DNA from 3 places in the Klebsiella sp. R445 genome. Region 2 is predicted to be linked to each of the others. Evidence: predicted binding sites of a transcription regulator. Region 2 holds the regulator's gene; each other region holds the start of a gene.
The links. The regulator PurR, encoded in region 2, represses purine synthesis genes. The targets are predictions, from matches to a motif close to CANGCAAACGTTTGCNTG.
Positions count from the first base shown of each region.

Region 1: the regulator PurR is predicted to act here: its motif matches at 1,843-1,860, upstream of purE (5-(carboxyamino)imidazole ribonucleotide mutase).
Region 3: the regulator PurR is predicted to act here: its motif matches at 1,499-1,516, upstream of ACMYSN_RS09405 (nucleoside-specific channel-forming protein Tsx).

Region 1 is NZ_CP180446.1:1,893,501-1,896,774, reverse strand. Features, by position in the region: gene mnmH (tRNA 2-selenouridine(34) synthase MnmH) at 1-27, opposite strand, end outside; gene purK (5-(carboxyamino)imidazole ribonucleotide synthase) at 189-1,265, opposite strand; gene purE (5-(carboxyamino)imidazole ribonucleotide mutase) at 1,262-1,771, opposite strand; gene lpxH (UDP-2,3-diacylglucosamine diphosphatase) at 1,891-2,613, opposite strand; gene ppiB (peptidylprolyl isomerase B) at 2,617-3,111, opposite strand.
Region 2 is NZ_CP180446.1:210,383-213,656, forward strand. Features, by position in the region: gene punC (purine nucleoside transporter PunC) at 1-295, opposite strand, end outside; gene punR (LysR family transcriptional regulator) at 407-1,318, shown strand; gene purR (HTH-type transcriptional repressor PurR) at 1,337-2,362, opposite strand; gene cydH (cytochrome bd-I oxidase subunit CydH) at 2,658-2,747, shown strand; gene ACMYSN_RS00980 (MFS transporter) at 2,910-3,274, shown strand, end outside.
Region 3 is NZ_CP180446.1:2,018,689-2,021,962, reverse strand. Features, by position in the region: gene ACMYSN_RS09410 (helix-turn-helix transcriptional regulator) at 1-430, shown strand, start outside; gene ACMYSN_RS09405 (nucleoside-specific channel-forming protein Tsx) at 476-1,360, opposite strand; gene ACMYSN_RS09400 (SadB/YajI family lipoprotein) at 1,664-2,206, opposite strand; gene nrdR (transcriptional regulator NrdR) at 2,355-2,804, shown strand; gene ribD (bifunctional diaminohydroxyphosphoribosylaminopyrimidine deaminase/5-amino-6-(5-phosphoribosylamino)uracil reductase) at 2,808-3,274, shown strand, end outside.

The DNA.
Region 1 (3,274 bases), 1.7 Mb from region 2:
GGCGCGGTAATCCGTCCCATTTTTCATGGGTCATCCTTTTGAAGTCAAAACTGAAAGCATTTTTAAAGCAAGGAGGGGATTCTACGCGCCAGACGGCATGCCGGGGAAGGGTGAAGATCAATTCCCCGGCAAATAGCCGTTATCATCCGGGCGGCAGAGGCGTAGCCTGCATTAGCCGCCCGAACGGCTCAGGAAAGCGAGGTGAGCTGAGACTGTGCCCAGAAGATACCGCTCGCATACTCCGGTGGCAGGATCGGTTTCAGGGCTTCCAGGGTGGCGCTCAGGCGATCGGTGTCGCTGTCGGTCAGGTTCAGGTGCCCGACTTTGCGGCCCGGACGCACCTCTTTGTCGTACCAGTGCAGATGTACCAGCGGCAGCTTCAGCCAGTCGTAGTTCAGATCGGTCCCGATCAGGTTGATCATCACTGAAGGACTGTTCACTACCGGCGGCGGCAGCGGCAGGTCGGTAATGGCCCGCAGATGCAGCTCGAACTGGCTGATAGACGCGCCGTTCTGCGTCCAGTGGCCGCTGTTGTGCACGCGCGGCGCCAGCTCGTTAATCAGCAGGCCTTCGGCGGTGACAAAGCACTCCATCGCCATCACGCCCACGTAGTTCAGTTCGTTCATGATGGCGGTGAGCATGCTTTCCGCCTGGTCCTGCTGGCGGGCATTCGCCTGCGGGAAGGCCACGCTGGTGCGCAAAATGCCATCCTGATGCAGGTTGCGGGTCAGCGGGTAGAACACCGTGCTGCCATCGTGAGCGCGGGCGCCCACCAGCGACACTTCGCCAGAAAAGTTGATGCCCTGTTCAACGATGCATTCACCGTAGTTTTCGTCCGGCAGCTGCGCGATGTCGTCTGCACGCAGGCGCCATTGCCCACGTCCGTCGTAACCGCCGACGCGACGTTTTACAATCGCCAGTTCGCCAAGACGCGCAAATACCGCCGGCCATTCATTTTTATCCGCCAGCAGCTGCCACGGCGCGGTGGCGAGCCCCAGCTTATCAAACAGCTGTTTTTGCGTCAGACGGTCGGCGATGATCGGGAAGACGTCACGGTTAACAAACGCCGGATGGCGTGCCAGCTCGCGGGTCAGCGCCGTTTCCGGCCAGCGTTCGATTTCAGCGGTGATCACGCTCTGCTGAAACGGCACCGCTTCAGGGTCGGCTTCGAGGCCGACCGGCCAGACGGCGATACCCAGCGGCTCACCGGCCTGGCGCAGCATGCGCCCTAACTGACCGTTGCCGAGGATGCAAACCTGCTTCATGCCGCACCCCGCGGGTCCGGGTTTTCGAGGACTTCATCGGTCTGGGCCCGGCGCCAGGCGCTCAGGCGCTGATGCAGCTCCGCGTCGTGCTGTGCCAGAATCTGCGCGGCCAGCAGGGCGGCATTAGCAGCACCGGCTTTGCCGATAGCAAGGGTACCGACCGGGATCCCGCGCGGCATCTGAACAATAGAGTAGAGGCTGTCGACGCCGCTTAACGCCGCGCTCTGTACCGGGACGCCTAATACCGGCACCAGGGTTTTCGCCGCAATCATGCCCGGCAGATGCGCCGCGCCGCCCGCTCCGGCAATAATCACCTGATAGCCGTTGCTTTCCGCGCCTTCGGCGAAGCTGAACAGTTTATCGGGCGTCCGGTGTGCGGAGACCACTTCAACATGGTACGGAACGTTCAGGGCATCAAGGATTTCTGCGGTAAACTGCATGGTAGCCCAGTCGCTTTTGGACCCCATCACGATGGCGATACGCGCCGAATTATTGCGGGAAGACATGCGTCTTAAAACTCCTGTGGGTGTGCTTCACACTGCTTTAGAGGCCACAGAGAATAACATGATCTTTCGGTAAGGAAAACGGTTGCGTCACCTGAGAAGTGGTGAAAATGCGGCGGGAATTAAAACGGGAACGGGATCAGTTCGACGTCGTCTTTGGTGACTTTGACCATCGAGCCTTCGCTGTGCCAGGCGCCGAGGACAACGCGAAACGCCGGCTGGCCGTTGGCATCTAACGTATGGATCGCCGGGCGGTGAGTATGCCCGTGAATCAACCACTGTACCCGATGGCGCTGCAGGGTATCGACCACGGCCTGCGGGTTAACGTCCATTATCTCCAGCGATTTGCTGCTGTTGGCGGCTTTGCTGTCGGCGCGCATTCTGGCAGCGATACGGCGGCGGATAAACAGCGGCAGGGCCAGAAACAGGCGCTGGATCCACGGCGTATGCACTTTGGCACGAAACTCCAGGTAGCCGGCATCGTCAGTGCACAAGGTGTCGCCATGCATAATCAGGACCTGACGACCGTAGAGGTCAAGCACCTCTTCTTCATCCAGCAGCGTCATGCCGCAGGCGCGAGCGAAGCGCTGGCCGACGAGAAAATCGCGATTGCCGTGAATAAAGTAGCAGGGCACCCCGGACTGGGTTAAAGCATTGATCGCTTCAGCGATCTCCTGATGCAGCGGGTTGGGGTCGTCATCGCCGATCCAGGCTTCAAACAGATCGCCAAGAATATACAGCGCATCCGCCTTGCGGGCTTCACCGGCTAAAAAGCGTAGAAAACCGGCGGTGATCGCCGGTTCTTCTGTTTGCAGATGCAAATCCGCAATAAAAAGTGTCGCCACGAATTACTCGCTAACGGTGACGCTTTTGATCACAACATCTTCTTTCGGCACATCCTGATGCATGCCGCTGCGACCGGTCGCAACCGCTTTGATTTTGTCGACTACGTCCATGCCTTCAACTACTTCGGCAAATACGCAGTAGCCCCAACCCTGCAGGTTTTCACCAGAGAAGTTCAGGAAGTCGTTATCAGCCACGTTGATAAAGAACTGTGCGGTAGCGGAGTGCGGCGCCTGAGTACGGGCCATTGCCAGAGTACCACGGGTGTTTTTCAGACCGTTGTTAGCTTCGTTCTGGATCGGGGACTTGGTGTTTTTCTGCTCCATGCCCGGCTCAAAGCCGCCGCCCTGAATCATGAAACCGTTGATAACACGGTGGAAAATGGTGTTGTTGTAGAAACCTTCGCGGCAGTAGTCCAGGAAGTTTTTAACTGTTTCCGGCGCTTTGTCGTCAAAGGTCTTGATTACGATATCGCCATGATTAGTGTGGAAAGTAACCATTTTTGCATCCTGTTCCGGTGATTGTGGTGCTTAAGCCCGTAATTGGGCATGACATAGGGGGCTGTTATAGCATAACCGCAGGGTTCGATCACCTTGCATTGTGTGCTGCTTCAGGGTTGAATTAAGGTTAGAATACGCGACTTATATCCACACACGTCTACAC
Region 2 (3,274 bases):
GCATCAGCGTCGCGTCGCGGACCCACAGCATTCCCAGACAGCTGACGGCGAAGATCGCCAGGCCGCTCAGCAGAATCGGTTTACGCCCGTAACGGTCAGAGAGCGGGCCCCAGAACAGCTGTCCGATGGCGAAACCGGCAAGGAACAGGCTCAGGCTGGCGCTGACCGAAGCCGCGGAGGTGTTGAGGTCGTGTTGGATCGCCGCGAAGGCCGGTAGATACATGTCGGTGGCCAGGAAACCCAGCACGCTAAGTCCCGCCAGCCAAACTAAAAATCCTTTCCCAGGTTGTTGCATAACATTCTCTTCTGCTGATGCCGGAATAATGCCGCAGAGTGTAGGGAGTGCATTCTGGCTTGTGAAACGCTAATATTTGCTACATGCATTCAAAAATTTTGTAGGCAGAATATGTGGTCTGAATACTCACTGGAAGTTGTTGATGCTGTCGCCCGCAACGGCAGCTTTAGCGCGGCGGCACAGGAGCTCCATCGCGTCCCTTCCGCTGTCAGCTACACCGTTCGTCAGCTGGAAGAGTGGCTGGCAGTTCCGCTGTTTGAACGTCGTCATCGGGATGTTGAATTAACCCCGGCCGGGGTCTGGTTTTTACAGGAAGGACGCTCTGTTATCAAAAAAATGCAGATCACCCGCCAGCAGTGCCAGCAGATAGCCAATGGCTGGCGCGGTCAGTTGTCAATTGCCGTCGATGACATCGTCAAACCGGCACGAATGCGCCAGATGATTGTCGATTTTTATCGTCACTTTTCGGACGTTGAGCTGATTGTCTTTCAGGAAGTGTTCAACGGCGTCTGGGATGCGCTGGCGGATGGCCGCGTGGAGCTGGCGATTGGAGCGACGCGTTCGATTCCGGTCGGGGGGCGCTACGCCTTTCGCGATATGGGCATGCTGAACTGGCACTGCGTAGTGGCCAGCCATCATCCACTGGCGCAGATGACCAGTCCGCTGAGTGATGACGAGTTGCGCAACTGGCCCTCATTGGTCAGAGAGGATACTTCCCGGTCTTTACCAAAACGAACGACCTGGCTGCTGGATAACCAAAAGCGTGTGGTGGTGCCCGACTGGGAATCCTCTGCCACCTGTCTGTCTGCCGGGCTTTGCGTGGGGATGGTACCGACGCACTTTGCCCGTCCGTGGATCGACCGGGGAGAATGGGTCGCCCTTGAACTGGAAAACCCGTTTCCGGATGCGGCGTGCTGCCTGACCTGGCAACAGAGCGACGCATCGCCTGCGCTGCTGTGGATGCTGGATTATCTTGGCGATAGTGAAACGTTAAACCGGGAATGGTTGCGGGCGCCGGATTAGCCGGCGCCGGGAAGGGGACTAACGGCGGTAATCGACAAACGGGCCGTCAACGACGGAACGACGCTCCACCAGGCGCGGGTGAACCTCGATAGACTGGGACTCTTCACGCTTGTTGACGATACGATCCATCAGCATATTAAACGCGGCTTCGCCGAGGGAGTCTTTCGGTTGATGAATCGTGGTCAGCGCCGGGCTGAAATAGCGGGCGTTGCGCACGTTGTCATAGCCGATCAGCGAAATGTCCTGCGGTACGCGCAGCCCCATTTCATCCGCCGCGCAAATAGCACCCATCGCCATGATGTCGCCGCCGCAGAAGACTGCCGTCGGGCGGTGGTGTTGGTTCAGGATATGCTGCATCGCGCGATAGCCGGACTCCGGTTCGAAGTCACCCTGTTCAATCCAGTTATCCGGTACGGAAATCTGCGCTTCTTCCATGGCTTTCATAAAGCCTGCCAGACGTCCGGCACCGGTGTTACGTTCCAGCGGGCCGGGGATCACGCCAATTTCGCGATGGCCGCGTTCCACCAGATAACGACCGGCCATATAGCCGCCTTCAAAGGCGTTATCGATGACAGAATCGGTAAAGTCGGCCTTGGCCTCGCCCCAGTCCATCACCACCATTGGAATATGGCGGTACTCTTCCAGCATGCTCAGCACCGATTCCGGATATTCGGAGCACATGACCAGCAGGCCGTCGACGCGCTTTTGCGCCATCATTGACAGGTAAGCCTGCTGCTTTTCGAGATCGTTCCATGCATTACCCAGAATCAGGGTATAGCCTTTTTGGAAGCAGCTTTTTTCAACGGCTTCGATAATTTCAGCAAAATAGGCCGCTTCGCTGCTGGTTGCCAGCAGACCAATAGATTTGGTGTGATTAACCTTCAGGCTGCGCGCGACAGCACTCGGTGAGTAGTGCAGTTCTTTAATGGCGGCCCAGACCGCATTGCGCGTCTCTTCCGCAACGAAACGGGTTTTGTTAATAACATGTGATACTGTTGTAGTGGAAACGTTTGCGCGCTTCGCTACATCTTTAATAGTTGCCATTACTTCTCACTCCAGACCTTGACCTGAACGTCTGATAATCGGTACGTAAACGTTTGCCTAAACACACCCTGAATACAATGTTCAACATTGCATCACGTCGGGAAAACGACACAGAACGACAGGAAGGGGTCAATGGCCGATACGCTTTCAAATTAGCGTGGGATTTTGTCCGATCTTGCGGCAAAGGGGAAGAGCAAAAATGTGTATCACCCTAAATCCTGGAAGATTTTTATGCGATATTGTGCAAAAATGAGCAAGCTCACTTTTCGTGTGGGAAAAACAGGGGGAAAAATTGATGGATACAGATTTAAAATTTTCGCTGACAACAACGATTATTGTTCTAGGTCTAATCGTTGCCGCCGGGCTGACCGCAGTTCTGCACTAATTTTCCCGGGGGAGAGGTCACTTTCCCCCCGTTCCCGCCATTATTATCATTTTCGCAAAAATCTTTTGCCATTTCGTTTACTTTTGTTTTTCTGTGATTGATGTCATGCTTTTGACTTCTGATGAGATACCGTCGCCGATGACGGTCTGCTGGAGTCATGCAATGAAAATCAACTTTCCCCTGCTCGCGCTGGCGATAGGCGCATTTGGTATTGGTACGACGGAGTTTTCCCCGATGGGATTACTGCCAGTCATTGCCAAAGGCGTCGACGTGTCTATTCCGGCTGCGGGAATGCTGATCAGCGCCTATGCGATAGGTGTGATGGTTGGTGCGCCGCTGATGACGCTGCTGCTTTCTCATCGTGCGCGAAGAAACGCGCTGATTTTCCTGATGGCGATCTTCACCCTCGGCAACGTTCTCTCTTCCATGGCTCCTGATTACACCACGCTGCTGATTTCACGCATTATCACCAGCCTTAACCATGGTGCTTTCTTTGGCCTCGGTTCGGTAGTGGCCGCCAGCGTCGT
Region 3 (3,274 bases), 1.8 Mb from region 2:
GCAAACCTGGGGCGGCGTCTCGATGTCCCAGGCGCTGGAATCGGCGCAGGAAAAAGTGCTGGCCATACTGCCGGCGGAGAGCCGACGCCAGGCAGAGCAATCGCGCCTGTTCGCCCCGGACTTTGGTTCGCAGGGCTACACCAAAGAGCAGTTTGATCTGGTGCATCGGGCGGTCTCGGGTCAGCAGGTGCTTGATCTGCACTATCGGGATGAAGCCGGAACGGTATCACAGCGTGAAGTGCTGCCGCTGGGGCTGTTTTTCTGGGGGGAACGCTGGCTGCTGGTGAGCTGGTGCGAATTGCGCGCCGATTATCGCTGCTTTCGCCTCGACCGATGCCTGAATATTGTGGCGACCGGGCGCCATTTTAGCGAACGGGCTGACCGCTCATTGAGTGATTTCTTGCGTAAGGTGAAGTGCGAGGAGCGCTAAGGCTATGCAATCCCCGGCGTTGCCGCCGGGGAAAATCAGCAGCGATTAGAAGTTGTAACCGACAACGAAGTAACCACCCCAGCCGGTAGAGCGAACATTGAAGTCGCCGTCGCCGAAGTTCAGCTTCGCGTCATCCGCCCACTGACCACCGTTGTGCCAGTAACGAGCAACTACCGAGTAGTGCCAGTGCGCATAGTTCAGCGCCAGGATGTGGCTGGACGCGATGGAGTTGCTGGTGCGCGCGTGCTTGCCGTTCATGTCGTAGAAGTTGTCATCGCCCAGATCGGAACCCCAGTCAAAGTTGGTGAAGCCGATGTAGCTCAGGGAACCGCCCCACAGGTCGGTCAGCGGAACAAAGTATTTCACTTTGAAACGGTAGCCATCCCACTCGTTTTCGTTGGAAGCACCGTAGTTCTGCCACTGATATTTCGCATAAACGTTCAGGGACAGGCTCATCGGCAGGCCGGTATCGATATCGGTACCCAGACCCATATACCAGGTGCTCTGCTCCTGGGAATCGTTACGACCCATATCGTAGATGTAGTTGTTGGCGAAATACCACTCTTTGAACGGGCCGAAGCTGAGGTCGGTGTTGGTCAGCTTGTCGATAGAGAAACGCGGTTCGATTTCCATAAACAGCGGGGAACCGTTGTTCCAGATACCTTTTGCGGTGCTGTTACCACCAAAGAATACCGGTGCATCGATATAACCGTAGAAATCAAACCAGTCTTTTTTGGCGAACGCTTCGTATTCCAGGTAGGTATCGTTACGGATCTGCGGTCCAAAACGGGTGTGATAGCTGCCCACCACGTTCACACTCTGGTGCCACCAATCAGACAGGTACTGAGGTTTGTCGTTTTCTGCCGCGCCAGCAGTGAAAGATGCGGAGAGCGCCAGGACCGCGCTTGCTGCCAGTAATGTTTTTTTCATAATGATGCCACTGTTTAAATTAAGCCAAAAGGCGTTAAGAACGTTGCCGAAGCGTTTCTAAATATTTCGTATTTCTGTGGCGTCTATTATAGAAATCATTGCTCACAAAAATATGTGTTGTTTCACATAAAGTAAACACACGTAATCGATTGCGTTCACGATTCTATGCATTTCCTGACAAAATGCCACTGAAATTCATCAATGGCGTCAATTTTCACTGAACTGTTCGCAAAATTTGTAAATGGATTTATGGCGGTGAAATCGGGTGTCGAAGACACCCGTTGGCAGAGGTTTTGGCAGAGGTTATTGCGGAGTGGCGGGCTGAATGTCGTGAATACGCAGGAAACCGAGCTGTTCCGGGGGAATACCGTTCAGGCGCAGCGGAATATCCACATCGCTGGGGGCCAGAATGCTGGCTGGGGCGCTGATCAGTTGCTCCTGGACGTTGACTTCCTGATAGCTCTGGGTGGTGCCGGTGATCTGCCCGGAAGCGACGGTGGCGCTAAATGCCGGAAGCGGATCGTTAGATTCACCCTGAATGCGCAAGGTCAGACGGGTGCCGTCACCATCGGCAGCAATATCCCGCAGCGACATGCGTAACGTGCCGATCTGGCTCTCCAGACGCGCCGGGGTTTTGGCGCCAGGCAGAAGATAGACGCCGCTGCTGGATTTCGCATTCAGGGAATTTTGCTGGGTAATTTTCACCGTTTGCTGATTCAGCTGAGTCATCTCTTTGCTCAGCGTGCTCACGCTTTGATTCATCTGCCGGACTTCACTTTGCTGCGCGCAGGCGCTGAGTGTGAACAACGTCGTCAGTATCGCCAGCTTTAAATAACGTCTTGTCATAGTAGGGGATTCCGTCAAAAGGGGATAACTCATGGTAGATCGTCTCTGATAACCAACCATAGATCCTTTGTCTCAAAAGCTCTTTCTTTGTAGTCGGGTCACTTCGCGGTAAACTATCCATCAGTTTAACTTCATATCAGGACGCGCCATGCATTGCCCATTCTGTTTCGCCGTAGATACCAAAGTGATCGACTCCCGCCTCGTGGGAGAGGGCTCCTCTGTGCGTCGTCGTCGGCAGTGCCTGGTTTGTAACGAACGTTTTACGACGTTTGAAGTGGCAGAGCTGGTGATGCCGCGGGTGGTCAAGAGCGACGAGGTGCGGGAACCTTTCAATGAGGATAAGCTGCGCAGCGGAATGCTGAAAGCGTTGGAAAAACGCCCGGTCAGCGCCGACGACGTAGAAATGGCGCTTAACCACATCAAAACGCACCTGCGCGGCACCGGTGAACGCGAAGTGCCCAGCAAGATGATCGGCAACCTGGTGATGGAACAGCTGAAAAAGCTCGATAAAGTCGCCTACATCCGCTTTGCTTCGGTCTATCGTAGCTTTGAAGACATCAAAGAATTTGGCGAAGAGATCGCCCGCTTACAGGATTAAGTCATGCATGACGAAATGTACATGGCGCGCGCACTGAAGCTGGCGCAGCGCGGGCGTTTTACCACCCATCCCAATCCTAACGTCGGCTGTGTGATCGTTAAAAACGGCGAAATCGTCGGCGAAGGTTTTCACTACCGGGCTGGTGAGCCACATGCGGAAGTACATGCGCTGCGAATGGCCGGTGAACAAGCCCGAGGCGCTACCGCCTACGTGACGCTGGAACCGTGCAGCCATCATGGCCGCACGCCGCCGTGCTGTGAGGCGCTGATCGCCGCTGGCGTGACCCGCGTCGTGGCCGCCATGCAGGATCCAAACCCGCAGGTAGCGGGGCGTGGCCTGTACCGTTTGCAGCAGGAAGGTATCGACGTCAGCCATGGCCTGATGATGAACGAGGCCGAAGCGCTGAATAAAGGCTTCCTGAAGCGCATGCGCACCGGTTTCCCGTATGTGCAGCTCAAACTGGGCGCTTC